DNA from 4 places in the Bradyrhizobium sp. 4 genome. Region 1 is predicted to be linked to each of the others. Evidence: predicted binding sites of a transcription regulator. Region 1 holds the regulator's gene; each other region holds the start of a gene.
The links. The regulator LexA, encoded in region 1, represses DNA repair genes until DNA is damaged. The targets are predictions, from matches to a motif close to TGTTCNNNNTGTGTTCNG.
Positions count from the first base shown of each region.

Region 2: the regulator LexA is predicted to act here: its motif matches at 2,712-2,729, upstream of IVB45_RS01945 (helicase-related protein).
Region 3: the regulator LexA is predicted to act here: its motif matches at 2,669-2,686, upstream of IVB45_RS32160 (ribonuclease T2).
Region 4: the regulator LexA is predicted to act here: its motif matches at 1,062-1,079, upstream of recA (recombinase RecA).

Region 1 covers NZ_CP064686.1:4,248,662-4,253,187, reverse strand. The annotation lists gene IVB45_RS19945 (ComEC/Rec2 family competence protein) at 1-1,308, shown strand, start outside; gene IVB45_RS19940 (hypothetical protein) at 1,439-1,873, opposite strand; gene lexA (transcriptional repressor LexA) at 2,437-3,138, opposite strand; gene glp (gephyrin-like molybdotransferase Glp) at 3,315-4,526, opposite strand.
Region 2 covers NZ_CP064686.1:406,572-411,097, forward strand. The annotation lists gene IVB45_RS01930 (ABC-three component system protein) at 1-428, opposite strand, end outside; gene rpmB (50S ribosomal protein L28) at 679-990, opposite strand; gene IVB45_RS01940 (DUF3108 domain-containing protein) at 1,594-2,403, shown strand; gene IVB45_RS01945 (helicase-related protein) at 3,010-4,526, shown strand, end outside.
Region 3 covers NZ_CP064686.1:6,719,268-6,723,793, forward strand. The annotation lists gene IVB45_RS32140 (ATP-binding protein) at 1-1,038, shown strand, start outside; gene IVB45_RS32145 (DUF3617 family protein) at 1,105-1,635, opposite strand; gene IVB45_RS32150 (hypothetical protein) at 1,678-1,971, opposite strand; gene IVB45_RS32155 (hypothetical protein) at 2,154-2,618, shown strand; gene IVB45_RS32160 (ribonuclease T2) at 2,733-3,425, shown strand; gene rlmJ (23S rRNA (adenine(2030)-N(6))-methyltransferase RlmJ) at 3,478-4,338, shown strand.
Region 4 covers NZ_CP064686.1:5,148,900-5,153,425, reverse strand. The annotation lists gene IVB45_RS24560 (DUF2798 domain-containing protein) at 1-47, shown strand, start outside; gene IVB45_RS24555 (hypothetical protein) at 734-901, opposite strand; gene recA (recombinase RecA) at 1,154-2,242, shown strand; gene IVB45_RS24545 (hypothetical protein) at 2,341-3,324, shown strand; gene IVB45_RS24540 (hypothetical protein) at 3,335-4,330, shown strand; gene gcvP (aminomethyl-transferring glycine dehydrogenase) at 4,506-4,526, opposite strand, start outside.

The DNA.
Region 1 (4,526 bases):
ATCCCGGGACTTGCGGCCGGCTTCGCGATCAAGAAATGGTCGGCGGCCGCCGCGCTGGTCGCTGCTGCGTTCTACCTGCTGCTGTCGGGCGCGGAGGTCGCAACGCAAAGATCGTTCTTCATGACGGCGGTGGTGCTGATCGCGGTGATGGTCGATCGCCGCGCCATCACCTTTCGCACGCTTGCTGTCGCCGCGCTGATCGTGCTCGCGGTCGCGCCGGAAGCACTGGTGCATCCGAGCTTCCAGATGTCGTTTGCAGCAACGCTCGGGCTGGTGGCGCTGGTGCAGATCGGCATGCCCAATTTGTTTGCCTCGCCGGACCATTCGGCGACCGCGCGCATTGCGATGTGGGGTGGCCGCGAGATCGCGATGCTGTTCATGGCCTCGCTGATTGCGGGACTTGCGACCACGCCCTACGCCGCTTTCCATTTCCACCGTGTCACGCCGTTTGGCGTGCTTGCCAATCTCGGCGCGATGCCGGTGGTCTCGGCGCTGGTGATGCCGGCGGGATTGTTGGGGCTGCTTGCTGCGCCGTTCGGGCTGGACAGCGTGTTCTGGTGGCTGATGGGGATCGGCATCGAGTGGATGGTCGCGGTCTCGCGCTGGGTCGCGGCATTGCCGGGCGCGGTCGGCCGCATCCCGGCGTTCGGGATCACGCCGCTGATCGCGGCGAGCCTGGGAATCATTGTGCTAGGCTTGTTGCGCACGCCGCTACGCTGGTCCGGCGCCCTGGTCCTGCTGGCAGCGATCCTCTGGGGACTGTCGGCGCAGCAGCCCGACATCCTGATTGCCGGGGATGGCGCCAGCGTCGCGGTGCGGGGCAGGGACGGATATCTGCACCTGATCAGGACGAGCAAGGACAGCTTTTTGCTCAAGGAATGGCTCGCTGCCGACGCCGATCCGCGCGATGCCGGCAGAGCCTCGCTGGCCGATGGCGTGTCCTGTGACGAATCGGGCTGCGTGACGCCACTGGCCGACGGGAGGTTGGTCGCGCTGGCACTGCGCGTCGACGCTCTCGCGGACGATTGTAGTCGGGCCGCGCTGGTGGTGACGACACGCCCCGCGCCGCCCGATTGCGCGGCGATGGTGGTCGATCGGCAGCGGCTCGCCAGCCAGAGTGCGCTGGCGCTGACGCAGCGTGGTGACGGCTTTGCGGTTCACGCGGCGAGGGCGAGAGGCGCGAGCCGCCCCTGGTTGCCAGCCGGCGCAGGCGAGGGTGATTTCGACGGCAGCCTTGCGCCGAAGGCGATCGCGCCCCGCATCAAGGACGCAACGCCGGCGGAGACCGACTTGCAGGCCGACGATTGATCTGACGGTGCGGAGCAATGCAGTGGATTGGTGCATCTGCTCGGATTCGCTGGGCGCAAACCACGCCATCTCGCCGGCCACCGCCGGCGATGGCGATTCAATCTTGACCTCCGACCTCGTAGCGGCTGCGTCAGCCGATCGGCAGGCGCGTGACGGTCGGCTGCCTGTCGGCGATGACCTGCGCCTTGTGCTCGCGCTCCGTCACCGGCTGGGTCACAGGCAGTTGCAGCACGGTCGCGCGCTGGCCTTCGACGAGCTGCGTCACCAGCACATATTTGCCGTCCGGGAATTCGATCGCGTCATGATGGCGGTCGGGAACGTGCGGGTCGATCTTGCCGAACTTGCCCACGCGGGAATTGATGGTGCGCGTCCAGATCCAGCGATTGTCGTAGCGAACGTCGTCGGCGAAGGCGAGCTCCGTTCCCGGCAGCAGGCAGACGGCAACAGACGGATCGGCTGCCGAGGCGAAGCCGCGCGTCGAGGTGCCGCGGAAGCTTGTCGTGACGATCGTCTCGCCGACTTCGGCGGGGCGCGACGCGACGGCATGTAGGCTGTAGTCACACATCGGGTGCTCCTCATGCTGGGATAGCAACCCGCGTCTCTTCGAGGCGCAGGCCTCTATCAGAGTGGAAGCACGAACGCTCTGCTTGGTTGTGGGCAAATCTGCGGCTGCGTTCCGCAAGCCGCGATCACATTATCTTTCCCGCATTCAATAGGAACAAAGCCTGCTACGATGCATTCGGGAGGCGCGTGTCCGAATGTTGCCAGCCCGGATATTGCCGACTTGGCTGCAACGGTTGCTCGATCGCATTCCGCACGTTGCGGACGATCGCTGGCCGCCATTTCCTCGAACACTTGAGCCGCGCAGCGGTGCTGCTTCGTGGGCATCGCGAGGAGCCAGCGCCGGAGGAGGGGCCGGATAGTCTGTGCAGAACCAGAAAGACTATCCAGCCGGAGCGGAAGATGATCCGCTCCAATCTCTGACCGGCGATACCGATCGGAAGCGCGCGAGGCGCCAAGCACCTCCAGTATGAAGTACTCCCCGGTATCAAGGACGCCAGGTATCAAGGACGCCCGGTATCAAGGACGCCCGGTATCAAGGACGCCCGGTATCAAGGACGCCCGGTATCAGTACTTCCGGTAAAGCCCGATCAGCTTGCCCTGAATCTTCACCCGGTTAGGCGGCAGGATACGGACCTCATAGGCCGCGTTGGCGGGCTCGAGCGCGATCGAGGCGCCGCGCCGGCGGAAGCGCTTCAGCGTGGCTTCCTCGTCGTCGATCAGCGCCACCACGATGTCGCCGGTATCGGCGCTCTCGTTGCGCTGAATCAACGCCATGTCGCCGTCGAGGATGCCGGCCTCGACCATGGAATCACCGCGCACTTCGAGCGCGTAATGCTCGCCCGAGCCGAGCATGTCAGGCGGTACGCTGATAGTATGGCTGCGGGTCTGCAACGCCTCGATCGGCGTGCCGGCCGCGATGCGACCCATCACCGGCACCGCGACGGGACGTTCGCCCTCGTCCGCGGGCAGGCTGGAGCTCGCGCGCACCTTGCCGAGATTGCCCTCGATGACGCTCGGCGTGAAGCCGCGGCGGCTGCCTGCGGCTGCCTGGAGCTCCGGCAGCTTGATGACTTCAATCGCACGGGCGCGGTTGGGCAGGCGTCGGATAAAGCCACGCTCCTCGAGCGCCGTGATCAGGCGATGGATGCCCGACTTCGAGCGCAGGTCGAGCGCATCCTTCATCTCGTCGAAGGAGGGCGGTACGCCGCTTTCCTTCAGACGTTCACTGATGAACCGCAGAAGCTCGTATTGTTTGCGCGTTAACATCTCGACCAAAGTCCCCCGGTTGATGTCGTCCGATTCCGAGACGCTGAATTCGGCAATATGCCGCTACATGCTCGAAACAAATCATGAACGGACACTATATGTTCGATACATGTTCCGCAACTGCTTAATTTACCGTGAACAGAGCAAAGTTGGCGGAACGCGCATTGCCGGGGCGCTCAGACAGGGAGCCGCAACACTTCGCAAGCCGTGCCGGCTTCGGCCTTCGGCGCGAACGGTGCGCGCACGAGAAGTGCCTGCGCTGCAGCGAGATTCGCAAGCAGCGAAGAGTCCTGATGATTGACGGGAAGAACGACGCGTGTGCCATCGTCGCGCTCCTCCAGATGCGCGCGCAGATAGTCCTCGCGCTGGTCGTTGGCGCTGACGTCGCGGCCGAGCACGGCGCGCTCACGGCGATGGTGAATCACTGAACGGCCCGACAGGGCACGAATCAGCGGCACCATGAACAGGAAAGCGCACACGTAGGACGACACGGGATTGCCCGGCAGACCGATCACGCCCATTGCGCCGAGCCGCCCGTGCATCATCGGCTTGCCTGGCCGCATCGCGATCTTCCAGAACGCCATCGCGATGCCTTCGTCCCGCAGTGCCTGCTGGACCAGATCGTGGTCGCCGACCGATGCGCCTCCGGTCGTGATCAGGATGTCGGCGCCGCTCTCACGGGCGCGGCGGATGCCGGCGGTGGTGGCCTCCAGCGTGTCGGCGGAAATACCGAGGTCGATGGTCTCGGCGCCTTCGCTGCGGGCGAGCGCGTGCAGGGCGTAGCCGTTGGAATAGACGATCTGGCCGTGGCCGGGCGTGCTGCCCGGCATCACCAGTTCGTCGCCGGTGGCGAGAATCGCGACCTTCGGACGCCCGCAAACGGCAAGGTGCGGATGATTCATCCCGGCGGCGAGCGCGAGGTCGCGCTCGGTGAGACGGCTTCCCTTGCGCAGGAGCACGTCGTCCTCGCGGAAATCGACGCCGGCGGGGCGAATGTGCCGACCGGCGATCGCGGCTTCCTTGATCGTGATACGCTTGCCGGCGGCGACGGTGTCCTCCTGGATCACGACGGCGTCCGCGCCACCGGGAACGACGCCGCCGGTGAAGATCCGCACGGCCTCGCCGGCGCCGACCATCCCCGCGAACGGTCGGCCCGCCGCGACTTCGCCGATGATGGTGAGCTCCGAATCGATCGTCGCGGCATCGGCCGCTCGCACCGCGTAGCCGTCCATCGCCGACATCGCCTGCGGCGGCTGCGTGCGCCGCGCCGCGACGTCACGCGCGAGCACGCGATGGTAGGCCTGGTCGAGGGAGATCATTTCTTCCGGCAGCGGCTCTGCACCCGCCAGCACCGCGGCAAGCGCGTCGGAAACTGGCATCAAGGCCAC
Region 2 (4,526 bases), 3.8 Mb from region 1:
GTCGCGGGCTTTTTTTTGTTAAAGCTCAGAGCTACAGCGGCAGTGAGTTTTTTGACGTCATTATCAGATTTGCAGTCGTTAAGTGCTTCAGCCCAAGGGCCAGTATGGAAGGGTGAAACGTAAATGCAAAACTGAGACTTCTGGGGATCGATTGCTCCACTCGCCGCACTATCAAGCCAATTGGCAATTGCCTTCCAAAGATCTGCAGCCCAATCAGATAGCGGATTTTGCTTAAGGGCACTTTTCGTCTGTTCTAGGGTAAGCGAACCATCGGCGTAATGAATCGCTACATCATCGAGCAGTTCTAACGAGACTTGAGCTCCGTTAGGGCACGTTAGGAGATGATAGCAGAGTCGAACCGGTTGCAGTGCAAAGCCCAGATATGGTCCGGGTGCAGCGTGTTTTACGGCTTTTACAGCAACGTTCATTCCGCCCCCGCCGGATGGCAATATGAGTCGCGACGACTTCTCTAGTTCTTTTTATGCACGCCGCGGTTGATGGCCAATAAGGCTAAAGCATAGGCTGTGAATCGAGGGGAGTGGAGTCTCACGGTAGGAGATCGTTGTTTTGGTCAACAACAAAAACGGCCGGATCTTCCGATCCGGCCGCAATGCAAAACTCCACTTGGCCAAGCCTACGCCTCGCGACGCAACCTAGCCTGGTCGAATTCGAAAACTCCTAGCTGGCCTTCTTCGCCGGCGCGGGCGTCGGGCCGACCTTCTTCTGGATGGCGCGCTTCAGCTCGAGGGCGCGCGGCGACAGCAGGTCGGCCTTGACCTTGAGCAAATAGGGATCGAGGCCGCCATTGTGGTCGACGCTCTTGATCGCGTTGGTGGAGACGCGCAGGCGCACGTTGCGGCCCAGCGCTTCGCTGATGAAGGTCACGTTGACCAGGTTCGGCAGGAAGCGGCGCTTGGTCTTGATGTTGGAGTGGCTGACCGTGTGGCCGACCTGGGGGCCCTTGGCCGTCAATTCGCAGCGGCGAGACATGGTAAAATCCTCAATCTTTCCCAACGATGTGCGGCCGCCATTCGGGGCGCCACGGGCAAATTCTCTGTCCTTGCAGGGAGCGGGCGGACGTATAGGGGGGAAGGGGCGGGACGTCAAGGTTTTGGGGCGGCTGGGACGCCAGTTTCGCGCCCGGCACTCGGTGTCGTCGCCCGCCTTGTGCGCACTCGCGCACTGGGGCGGGCGATCCAGTACGCCGAGCCGGTGCGGCTGACCAGAGGGGCCGCGGCGTACTGGATGCCCCGGTCAAGCCGGGGCATGACAGCGGTGGCGGTGGCGGGGTGAGGTGCGCGCTTCTGACCCGCCCCGATCACCAAAACGGCAATGATTATCGCGCCTTACCATCACATAAAGGGCGTATTCGCGCCCGAAGAGTCCGGTGGAGTTCCGGACGCGGATAGGCCCGGACGCATTGCTTGGCGCGCATTTTGGCTTAAGTAACAACCGTTCGCGCCCCGATTGGATTGTTTCGTGCTCACAACGCCTCATCTTGCGCCAAGCCTGCGCACAACGGAGCTGCGCCCAAATGAGCTGCGCTCAGCGGAGCGGCGCGCAAATCATCCGCGCGCTGCCGGCCGCTGGGTCTTGGCGGCCCTTGGCGCGCTCGTTTTGGCGTGGGCGGCGGAGCCCGCGGCGGCGCAAGGCAAGCTCGAGGCGCAATACGAGGCGACGCTGGCGGGCATTCCTGTCGGCAAGGGCGCCTGGAACATCGACATCCAGGACGATGTGTTCGCGGCCGCGGCCTCCGGCGGCACCTCGGGGCTGCTGAAATCCTTCGCGGGCGGGTCCGGCACCGGCGCCTCGCAAGGCCGCGTGGTCAACGGCGCGCTGGTCGCGACCGGCTACCAGGCCTCCACCACCACCTCGAAGAAGACCGAAGAGATCCGCATCACGCTCGACAAGGGCAATGTGAAGGATTTTGCCATCGTGCCGGAGCCTCCGGTCGATCCCGACCGCATCGTCGTCACCGATGCGCATCGCCGCGGCGTCTGGGACCCGATGACGGCCTCGCTGGTGCGCGTATCCGGCACCGGCGACGTGCTGTCGGCGGACGCCTGCCACGGCAGCGCCGCCGTGTTCGACGGCCGCATGCGCTACGAGCTCAAGCTCGATTTCAAGCGCATGGAGAACGTGAAGGCGGAGAAGGGCTATCACGGCCAGGTCGTGGTCTGCTCGCTGTATTTCGTGCCCATCGCCGGCTACATCCCCGACCGTCCTGTGATTAAATATCTCGCCGCCCAGCGCAACATCGAGGTCGCGTTCGCGCCGATCGCGGGAACGCGCATCCTGGTGCCGTTCTGGCTGAAGGTGCCGACCCCGCTCGGGCCGGCCATGCTGGAAGCGACGTCCTTCATCACCAGCGCCCAGCCGCCGAAGGTCGCGAAGACGCAGTAGGCCGGGCCTCCCGCGCTGAACCTCGCTTTTTGGCGAAAATAAACGCAAGCGATTTCAATGACATGCCTACTGTGCATGGGGTTGTTTTCGCACTTTTTGTTTGGAGGGGGTCGAGGAGCGGGAATCCATTTGACTCCTCCCCGTTTCTGATTCGACTCCGCGCCGTCCCCAGCTTTAACGAATCCGCCATCGAAACGTCGCTTGTGCGGCGGGGCAAAACTCCATCTAGTGCGAACCCATAAGCCTCCCGCGACATGTTGCGTGAACGGAACGGGACTCACGGGGGAGTCTGCGATTCGGCCGCGATTCGTTCTCAACTCGTTCCGAAGCTTAAAGCCAACGGGAAAAGCGTCGCAAAGTGAGACAGTTGCGCGAGGTTCGGGGAGAATGCTCCCACACTCTCGGTGTCATCGCCCGGCTTGACCGGGCGATCCAGTACGCCGAGGCGTCTACGATTGAGCCGAGAAGCCGCGGCGTACTGGATGCCCGGGTTAAGCCGGGGCATGACAGCGGAGAAGCCGAAGCCGGGTGACTTCCAGGCCCTTCGCGCCACCGCCCCAAAACAGCACTGACATTCGCCCCAATCGCCATTACCTAATCCCCCAGATGCCTTTTTCCTCCTCCCCCTTCGCTTCCGAGCGGCTTCCCGGCGCCGGCGTCACTGCGGTGCTTGGTCCCACCAACACCGGCAAGACCCATCTCGCCATCGAGCGGATGCTCGCGCATCCCTCCGGCATGATCGGGCTGCCGCTGCGCCTGCTCGCGCGCGAGGTCTACAACAAGATCGCCGCGCGGGTCGGTCCCGATGCCGTCGCGCTCGTGACCGGCGAGGAGAAGATCAAGCCGAAAGCGCCGCGCTACTGGGTCTCGACCGTCGAGGCGATGCCGCGGGATCTCGACGTCTCGTTCCTCGCCGTCGACGAGGTGCAGATCGCCTCTGATCTGGAACGCGGCCACGTCTTCACCGATCGCATCCTCAACCGCCGTGGCCGCGACGAGACGCTGCTGCTCGGCGCTGCGACCATGCGTCCGATCATCGAGCGGCTGCTGCCGGGCGTCTCCATGATCACGCGGCCGCGTTTGTCGCAGCTGGAATTCGCCGGCGACCGCAAGATCACGCGGCAGCCGCGCCGCACCGCCATCGTCGCCTTCTCGGCCGACGAGGTCTACGCCATCGCCGAGCTGATCCGTCGCCAGCATGGCGGCGCCGCCGTGGTGCTGGGCTCCCTGTCGCCGCGCACCCGCAACGCGCAGGTCGCGATGTTCCAGGACGGCGAGGTCGATTACCTCGTCGCCACCGACGCCGTCGGCATGGGCCTCAATCTCGACGTCGACCACGTCGCCTTTGCCTCCGACCGCAAGTTCGACGGCTACCAGTTCCGCCGCCTGACGCCGTCCGAATTCGGCCAGATCGCCGGCCGCGCCGGCCGCGCCACCCGCAACGGCACCTTCGGCACCACCGGTCGCTGCGCACCGTTCGAGCCCGAGCTCGTCAATGCGCTGCAGAACCACACCTTCGATCCCGTGAAGGTTTTGCAATGGCGCAATTCGAAGCTGGATTTCGCGTCCCTCGGCGCGCTCCAGGTCTCCCTGAACCTGGCCCCGGGCCATGAGGCGCTGACGCGCGCGCCCATCGCCGAGGACATGCGCGTGCTCGACCACGCTGCCCGCGACGCCGAGGTGCGCGACGTCGCGCACGGCAAGGACGCCGTGGAACGGCTGTGGGAGGCCTGTCAGGTCCCGGATTATCGAAAGCTGTCGCCGGCCGCCCATGCCGAGCTGGTCACCACGCTCTACGGCTTCCTGATGCGGAAGGGATGCATCCCCGACGCCTGGTTCAGGACCCAGATCGACCAGGCCGACCGCGTCGACGGCGATATCGACACGCTGTCGGCCCGGATCGCGCAGATTCGCACCTGGACCTTCGTCGCCAACCGTCCCGACTGGCTGAAAGACCCCGAACGCTGGCAGGGGATCGCCCGCGAGGTCGAAAATAAATTATCGGATGCGCTCCATGAACGCTTGACTGAGCGTTTCGTTGATCGCCGGACCAGTGTATTGATGCGCCGCCTGCGGGAGAACACGAGCTTGAATACGGAAATCGGCAAGACCGGCGAAGTCAT
Region 3 (4,526 bases), 2.5 Mb from region 1:
GACATGCCGCCGCCGGGACCCAAGCCGTTCTTCTCGCTGCTCGACCAGACGCTGTCGGTGCAGCTCGGCCGCCAGATCGGGCGCTCCTTCTGGATCGACACGGTCGGCCGCTCCAATCTGGTCGAGATCCGGATCCAGCTCGACGACGCCGTGATGCGCGTGTTCGCGCAGCGCAGCGCCGCCTATGCCTCGAACTCGGAGATCTTCCTGTTCTGGATGGTCGGAACGTCCTCGATCCTGCTGATCGTCGCGGTGCTATTCCTGCGCAACCAGATCAAGCCGATCCTGCGACTTGCCGACGCCGCCGAGAGTTTTGGCAAGGGCCGCGAGGCGCCGAATTTCCGCCCGCGCGGCGCGCGCGAGGTGCGGCGCGCGTCGGTCGCCTTCCTCGAAATGAAGTCGCGCATCGAGCGGACGATGGAGCAGCGCACCGCGATGCTCGCCGGCGTCAGCCACGATCTGCGCACGATCCTGACGCGGTTCAAGCTCGAGCTGGCGCTGATCGGCGACAGCCCCGAAATGGAGGGCATGCGCAAGGACGTCGACGAGATGTCGATGATGCTCGAGGACTACCTCGCGTTTGCTCGCGGCGATTCCGGCGAGCAGTCGCAGCCGACCGACATGGCCCAGGCGCTCGAGGAGCTGCGCAGCGACGCCGAACGCCACGGCCACACGGCGACAGTCGCATTCAACGGGCTGCCCGTGGTCACGGTGAAGCCGGCCTCGTTCAAGCGCTGCCTTGCCAACCTCGTCACCAACGCCGCCCGCTACGGCAAGAGCATCGCCATCACCGGCCAGCGCGATCACCGTTATTTGACCGTGACGGTCGACGACGACGGGCCGGGCATTCCCACCCATTTGCGCGAAGAGGTGTTCAAGCCGTTCCTGCGGCTGGACAACGCCCGCAACCAGGATGAAGGCGGCACGGGCCTCGGCCTCGCGATCGCCCGCGACATCGCCCGTTCGCATGGCGGCGACATCACCCTTGGCGACAGCCCGATGGGCGGATTAAGAGCGAGCGTGCGGATACCGGTGTAGGCGCGGGACTTCACTCCCCCGTAAGAACGGGGCGAGGGAGCGCACGTGGTTGCGCGGCGATCTCACCTACTTCGGCAACAGCGCTTTCAGCTTGTCCATGTCACGCACGTTCATCTTGAAGCCGCCGGGCATCACGATGTCGCCGGGCTTCTGGTCCGGCTTGCAGGCACCCAGCCATTTCGCTTCGAGCTGCATGGTCGTGTCGCGGCCTGCCGCGCCGGCGGCGCCGCCTTGCGCGTGCGACGACGTCTTCACCGTATAGGCCGAATTGAAATCGCCGGTGATCTCAGCATGCGAGGTCGTGCTGATGCCAGCGACATTGCATTCGGAATCGCTGACATAGCCGGTTGCGGTCTTCTTGATGTCCTGCTTAGCGCAGATCTGCTTGGCCATCGGGGAGATGTTGTTGTTCATCTCCTTGTCGACGGTCTCGTCGGTGCAGTGCTGCATGGTCATCTCGGGCACCGGCGTGCCGGTCCTGACCATCTTCAATTCCCACAGGCCCGCCTTGCGCACCGGCAGGTCGTCAGCGCGGGCGCTGGCTGCCGAGAAGACGAGGCAAAGGGCGGAGCCGAGCAAAGCGAGTTTGCGCGTCATGTCGGAAGCTCCCGGCTGCGATGGCGGCGTTGCGAAAGCGCCTCAGTAGAGCGTGCGGATCGGCTGGTCGGCCGCGCCATAGGGCACCCAGCGGCAGGAGAACGAGATGTAGCCGCCCTCATAGGCCTGCATCGCCAGGAATTTGGCGACCTTGCCATAGCGCGCGCAGTGATCGACCGCGACCTGCCGCGCATCGACCTGGGTTGCCATCGAATAGGCGATGATGCCGCCAGTGTCGTTGCCCTTGAACGGGGGCACCGGAAGCAGATCGGCGCGCGCCGACTGGCTCGCCATCATACCCAAGGCAAGTAGGCCCGCGGCCGCAATGATTCGCATTCCCGTCACTCCGATTGGTTGGCGGCAGTTTACGGTGTCGGCGCGGCGGTGGAAAGAACGGATGGTCGGTCCAACGCAGCATTGCGGTCAACTCGTCGGCAAGTGTTGCCGCGCTGCACTTGACCTCCCCCGGCCTTCGCGGCACCGTCCGACCCTTGCAGATCATGCTGTCTGGATCATCCATGCGCGCCTCGACCTTCCTGAAATCGCTCCGCTTTGCCGCCGTGCTCGGCCTCCTGTTCGGGGCGCTGTCGCTCGGTGAGGCCAGGGCCGCCAATCCGCTGGAGCTGAATTTCTGGCTGAGCGGGCCGCGTTATGACGGCAACGTCTCCGAATGCGACCGGGCGCTGCCGACGATCGCCAGCCAGTTCTGGGAGAAAGAAAGCTCGTTCTGGAATTCCTCGTTGAAGATCACCGGCTTCGCCGCGGTTCACGAGACCGCGTTCCGGCCCTGGGCATCGGATAACATCCCCCGCCGCTATTGCACCGGCGAGGCCATGCTCACGGACGGCAAGATGCGCAAGGTGCACTTCTCCATCGTCGAGGATGGCGGCTTCGCCGGCTACGGCCAGGGCGTCGAATGGTGCGTGGTCGGGCTCGACCGCAACTGGGCCTACAACCCGGCCTGCCGCGCCGCCAAGCAATAATTGCTCTGATCCGGACCCATCAGGCGGCCCAACGATGGTCGCCCGAAATTTGTTCTTGAAATGTTCCTATCGCCTGCTAGGCTCGTCTGCACAGTCTAGTTGAGGGGCGTCGCCATGTTTCATTCCAGATTGCATTCGTTCTCCCGCCTGATGATCTCGCTGACGCTTGCGGCCGGGCTGGCTGCACTGGCCGGCGGCGCAAAGGCCCAGGACAAGCGGCAGAACACGCCCGGCGAATTCGATTTTTATGTGCTGTCGCTGTCGTGGTCGCCCTCCTTCTGCGAAGAGGCAGCGGAGCGCGGCGGCCGCTCGCAGACCCAGTGCAGCGGACGGCCCTATGCTTTCGTGGTGCATGGTCTGTGGCCGCAATATGAGAACGGTTTTCCGGAATATTGCCAGCGGCCTTCGCCGCGGCTGAACCGCAGCATCGTCTCCTCCATGCTCGATCTGATGCCGGCGCCGGGGCTGATCTTCAACGAATGGGACAAGCACGGCACCTGCTCGGGGCTCGCCGACCGCAGCTATTTCGAGACGATCCGGAAGGCGCGCGCCGCAATCAAGATTCCGGCCGAATATCTCGATTTGTCGCAGGCCAAGACGGTGGCGCCGGCAGAGGTGGAGGAAGCCTTCATCAAGGCCAATCCGGGCCTCAGCAATGCCGCCGTCTCGATCACCTGCAACCGGACGCGGCTATCGGAAGTCCGCATCTGCCTCAGCAAGGACCTGCAATTCCGCGCCTGCGAGGAGATCGACCGCCGCGCCTGCCGTCGCGACCAGTTGGCGATGCCGCCGATCCGGGGTGGCTAGCCCAGGCATCGTGCCTCTTTGCTCAAGCCGTCACGTGGCGTAGTGCTCTTGCATGAATTACCGCCACGCCTTTCACGCCGGAAGCTTCGCCGATGTCATCAAGCACATCGTGCTGGCGCGCATCATCACCTATCTCCAGGATAAGCCGGGCGCGTTCCGTGTCATCGACACCCATGCCGGCGCTGGCCTCTACGATCTCGAAAGCGAGGAGGCGCGTCGCGGCGGCGAGTGGCTGACGGGCATTGCGCGGCTGATGCAGGCGCGGCTGTCGAACGACGCCATGGCGCTGACCAAGCCCTATCTGGACATCGTCCGCGCCTTCAATCCGAAGGGCGAGCTCAAGGCTTACCCGGGCTCGCCGCTGATCGCACGCGGCCTGCTGAGGCCGCAGGACCGCCTCTTGCTCTGCGAGCTCGAGCCGAAGGCGCGCAAGGCGCTGATCGGCGTGCTGCGCCACGACGAACAGGCCCGCGTGGTCGACCTCGACGGCTGGATGGCGCTGCCGGCTTTCGTGCCGCCGAAGGAACGGCGTGGGCTCGTGCTGATCGATCCCCCGTTCGAGGCGAAGGACGAGTTCGAAAAGCTCGAAGAGGCCTTCTCGACGGCTTTCGCGAAATGGCCGACCGGTATCTATGTAATCTGGTATCCCGCCAAGAGCCGGCGCGCCACCGACGCGCTGGTGCAATCAGTGGCGCGGCTCGCAGCCGCAGCAAAACCGCCGGGAAAATGCCTGCGCCTCGAATTCAGCGTGGCGCCACAAGCCGACGGCGCAGCCCTCACCTCCAGCGGGCTCTTGATCGTCAATCCCCCTTACACACTGCACGGCGAGCTCAAGACGATCCTGCCCGAGTTGGAAATGCCGCTCGGCCAGGGGGGCGCTGCCAGATTCCGATTAGAGGTGCCAAGGCCGTAACACTCCGGCATCTTGGGAAAAATATGCAGGAGCGGTGGTCAATCTGCAGAGAACCGTATTATGCTGTTGCGGTGACTGGCTTTACGTTCCGCTTCCGCGAATGGTTGCGGCGGAGTGAAGGCCTAAGAAAGATCCAGTCGGACCGAATGGTCTGCCCAAGGATGGCCAGCTCCCGGGCTTCGTAAGGC
Region 4 (4,526 bases), 900 kb from region 1:
CGCAAACCGGCCGGCCGGCATGGAAATCGGCATCAAAATCGGAATGAAAAACCCCGCTTGGAAGAACCAAGCGGGGAAAGGTTATTGGAGGCTGAGGTGCTGGGCTGCAACACCATAGCCAGGCGAACCTAGCCGGCTCAGCTTACGACAGCCTGACAAGGCTGACGGTGGCAGCGAAAGCCGGAGCGCGGCGGGCCGCAGACTGGCCCCGCACCGGTCCCAATTTCGACATCCGTTCGCACAACTCAGGACACAACCGCAGGCGAGATTTCGCAGCGACGGTGCTGCCATGGGGGAAACGTGGCGCACCGGCAACGGGGTGGCATCATGGACAACGTAGAGCGGTCATTCGCCGCCGCGACGGCGGCTGGCTTCGTCGTGCTGGTGATCGGCATCGGGTTGCTGGTTCTGCTATAGGCGGCGTTGGGTGCCGGGATATGGCTCCATGACTGGAAAGGCCCATGCGCGCCTTTCAAAAACACGAAAACAACCCCATGCACAGTAGCCCGCCGGAAAATTCTCTCGTTCAATCAATAGTTTACTGGTAGTAATTGGATACCATATCGACTCGGACTCGCCTCCACGGCCATCCGAATCCCGATTCCCGTGCCGATCTTTTTGAGATCAATGGCGCCGCTCCGGCCTCGTCGCTGGCGCGTTGCCGCTGGCGAACACCGCCGCCGCCTGCCCAGCCAGCCGGCCTGTCAGCTCCTAAGCCCTCGTCCCCGCGGCCTTAGTGAACCTTGATCGCGTCCAGCGGCAGATGGAGTTCGGCGGCACGCTCTTCGCGATCCTTCTTGCGGAACTCGTTTTCCTTGCGCTCGAACTTCCTCAGTTCCTCCCGCGCGGCCTCCAGCAGCGGAGTGCGCCGGCTCGTATCGTGATGCGTATTTTCCGTCATGATTGGAAGTCCCAGAGTTGCAGTCTCATCCAAGAGAAGGCCGCAGACCGCGAAAGGTTCGGTGCCGCAGGATTACCGAATTCTGGCGGCGTGCGGGTCATCCGTCTTTGATGCGCGTCAGCCAGAGCGTGCAAATTCCCAAAAGAACATATTGCGAACCTAGAACAAATAGGGTACATTGCTTTTATCGCCGCGCCGCCTCGCCAATCGTTTGTCCCTCACGCGAATCCTCGTCATAAGGAGCACGACCCGATGTCCACCACTGCCCTGCGTATCGTCGAAGGATCCTCCATGGACAAGAGTAAAGCTCTCGCCGCCGCGCTCTCCCAGATCGAGCGGCAGTTCGGCAAGGGCTCGGTGATGAAGCTGGGCAAGAACGACCGTTCGATGGATGTCGAGGCGATCTCGTCGGGCTCGTTGGGGCTCGATATCGCGCTCGGGATCGGCGGCCTGCCGAAGGGGCGCGTCGTGGAGATCTACGGGCCGGAATCCTCGGGCAAGACCACGCTGGCGCTGCACACGGTTGCGGAAGGGCAGAAGAAGGGCGGCATCTGCGCCTTCATCGACGCCGAGCACGCGCTCGACCCGGTCTATGCGCGCAAGCTGGGCGTCAACATCGACGAGCTCCTGATCTCCCAGCCGGACACCGGCGAGCAGGCGCTGGAAATCTGCGACACGCTGGTGCGCTCCGGCGCGGTCGACGTGCTGGTGATCGATTCGGTCGCGGCCCTGGTGCCGAAAGCCGAGCTCGAGGGCGAGATGGGCGACGCGCTGCCGGGCCTGCAGGCCCGTCTGATGAGCCAGGCGCTGCGCAAGCTGACGGCGTCCATCAACAAGTCCAATACCATGGTGATCTTCATCAATCAGATCCGCATGAAGATCGGTGTGATGTACGGCTCGCCGGAGACCACCACCGGCGGCAACGCGCTGAAATTCTACGCCTCCATCCGTCTCGACATCCGCCGCATCGGCGCGATCAAGGAGCGCGACGAGGTTGTCGGCAACACCACCCGCGTCAAGGTCGTCAAGAACAAGCTGGCGCCGCCCTTCAAGCAGGTCGAGTTCGACATCATGTACGGCGAGGGCGTCTCCAAGATGGGCGAGATCCTCGATCTCGGCGTCAAGGCCGGCATCGTCGAAAAGTCCGGCGCCTGGTTCTCCTATGACAGCCAGCGCCTCGGCCAGGGCCGCGAGAATTCGAAGGCGTTCCTGAAGGCCAACCCCGACATCACCGCCAAGATCGAGACCTCGATCCGCCAGAACTCCGGCCTGATCGCCGAGCAGATTCTCGCCGGGAGCCCCGAGCGTGACGCCGACGGCGAGGAGCCGGCGGACGAGTAAGCTTCAACAGTAAAGTTTTTCGCGAGGAGCGGGCGCTGAGGACGTTGAGTTGCCGACGTCGTCAGTGCCCGTTTCGTTTTGCCTGGAGTATTTAGGCGATGAAGCGTGCGTTTCTGACGAGTTCGTCCGGCTTCGACCTCATGCGCTCGGGCCTTGCCGAAATCGTCATCCCCTTCACGTTCCGCTTTGTCGATGGGCCTCCGCCTCTTAACGAACTTGCAGTCTATGTCGCCGCTCGCTCGGGGGGAGCGGGTCCGGGGACGCACTGGTCGGACTTCGTTGGACGCCGGCCGTCGGCTGCCGAAGACCGCAGACATCTCTCGCTGGTCGAGTTCTGCCAATCCTACGACGTCGTCGAATTGTGGTTCGATCGGACCCCAAATGATCAGCTCCAGCTGATCTGGCTGCTCGAATATCTCCGCTCCCACCCAGAGACCGTGGCCAAGTCAAAGCTCCGACTGACTGCCTTCGATCTCATCTCACAGGAGGCGGCGAACATTAGTAAGTCGCTGTCCTACATTCCGGCTGTCGACATCACCTCGGATGAACTCGCAACGGCAAGGAAGGCTTGGCTGGCCTACGCCGCGCCGACGCCCGAGGCCTGTGTCGGCCTCGTTGACAACGATCTGAGTGCCCTGCCGATGCTAAAGCCGGCCTTGATCGACTTGCTGGCGGAGCTTCCGTCAATTTCGACGGGGCTCGGCGCGACGGAAATGCGATTCCTCGAACTCATTGCACGGGGTTACGAACGGACGAATGCATTGTTCCATCTGCGTAGTCTTCGCCGTACGCGTGTTTTTAGCGAGTTTGAGCTGGGGTGGTTGCTGCACGGACTTGCGCTAGGTCCGAGACCCGCGATTGCCGGACTCGACGATGAACTGCGGAATACCCGCCGAGAGAATCTGAGGGACCGTGATGAGGCTTATCTGCGGAGCAGATTGTCGATAACGGAGTTTGGGAGGTCGGTGCTGGCGGGCAGGGAAGATTTCAGCCGCCACAATCCAATCGATCGCTGGTGGGGCGGCACGCGGCTGACCAACGATCGGCTGTGGCGCTACGGCCCTTCTTTGACGAAGCCTTGAGGCCACCGGCATGATGCGGCTCATTGTGACAACGGACTCGTCCACCGCCGGCGCGATCCAACGCGCCGGCCTTGCTGATCTCGTGATTGCGATCGAGCGCCGGCTGGTCTGGGGACCGTTGCCGTCCGATGTCGAGCTCGATGCGTTTTTTGCGCCACGCACCAAGCAGCCACATGGCCTTCATTGGCTGGATGATACGCCGCGCTGGCGTCTCGAAGGATCGGGTGCGAAGGATCGCGGATTGATCGAATTGTTCGCTGAATGCGACTCGGTCGAATTGTGGATGGAGTCAGAGCCGAATGCGCAATTGATTCTGCTCCGGTTGCTCGACTACTGCTGGCGCGAGAAATCGGCGGTTCCCAAGCTCGTCATGCGTCAGCTGGACATCTCCGTTGGCGGCGCCGATGCCGAGCGACTTGCAGCGCTCAACCCGCCGACCGTCAACCCCACGAAAGATCACCTTGATCTGACCGGCCGTGCGTGGCGCGCCTATCGCGCGCCGACGCCGCAGGACTGGTTTGATCTCCTCAAGGCGGATTTAGGCCTGCTGCCGCAACTCGGTCAGTGTGTGGCGGACCTCCTCGACGAGCTTCCGAGTGTCGCCATCGGTCTTGGAGCGACTGAAACGCGAATGCTGGAGTTGATCGCACCGGGCGACGTGCATCCCTTTGACGTTTTCCCGGGTGAGCAGAAACGCAATGAGCGGCGCGTTTTCGACTACTGGGAAGTCGGAGCGCTGCTCGATGGCCTCGTGCGATGTCCGGAGCCGGCGATATCGGGGCTCGACGAGGGGCCGTTTACGCTCGACATGCACAACGATCCTCTCCGTCACGCGCGATACAAGCAGTCCCGTTTGTCGCTCACCGATTTTGGGAAGGCGGTGCTGGCAGGAGAAGACGATTTCCTCCGTCATAACCCGATCCACCGATGGTGGGGTGGGACTGAGCTGACCAATGAACGGCTGTGGCGGTGGGATCGCGAAAGCCGATCGTTGGTTGCGCCCTAGATGCGCGTTCAGTGCCGTAGGGGGTGGGTTAGCCCTGCGACTGCGCGCAGCGCAGTTCGCACGGCGTAACCCACCACTGTTCGTCGCCGCGGAAGCTAAAGCGGTGGGTTACGCCGGCGGTCTGCGCCTTCGCGCCACCGCCAGCTAACCCACCCTACGAAACCTCCGTCGCGTCTTACTCCGCCGCCTCCGCGTA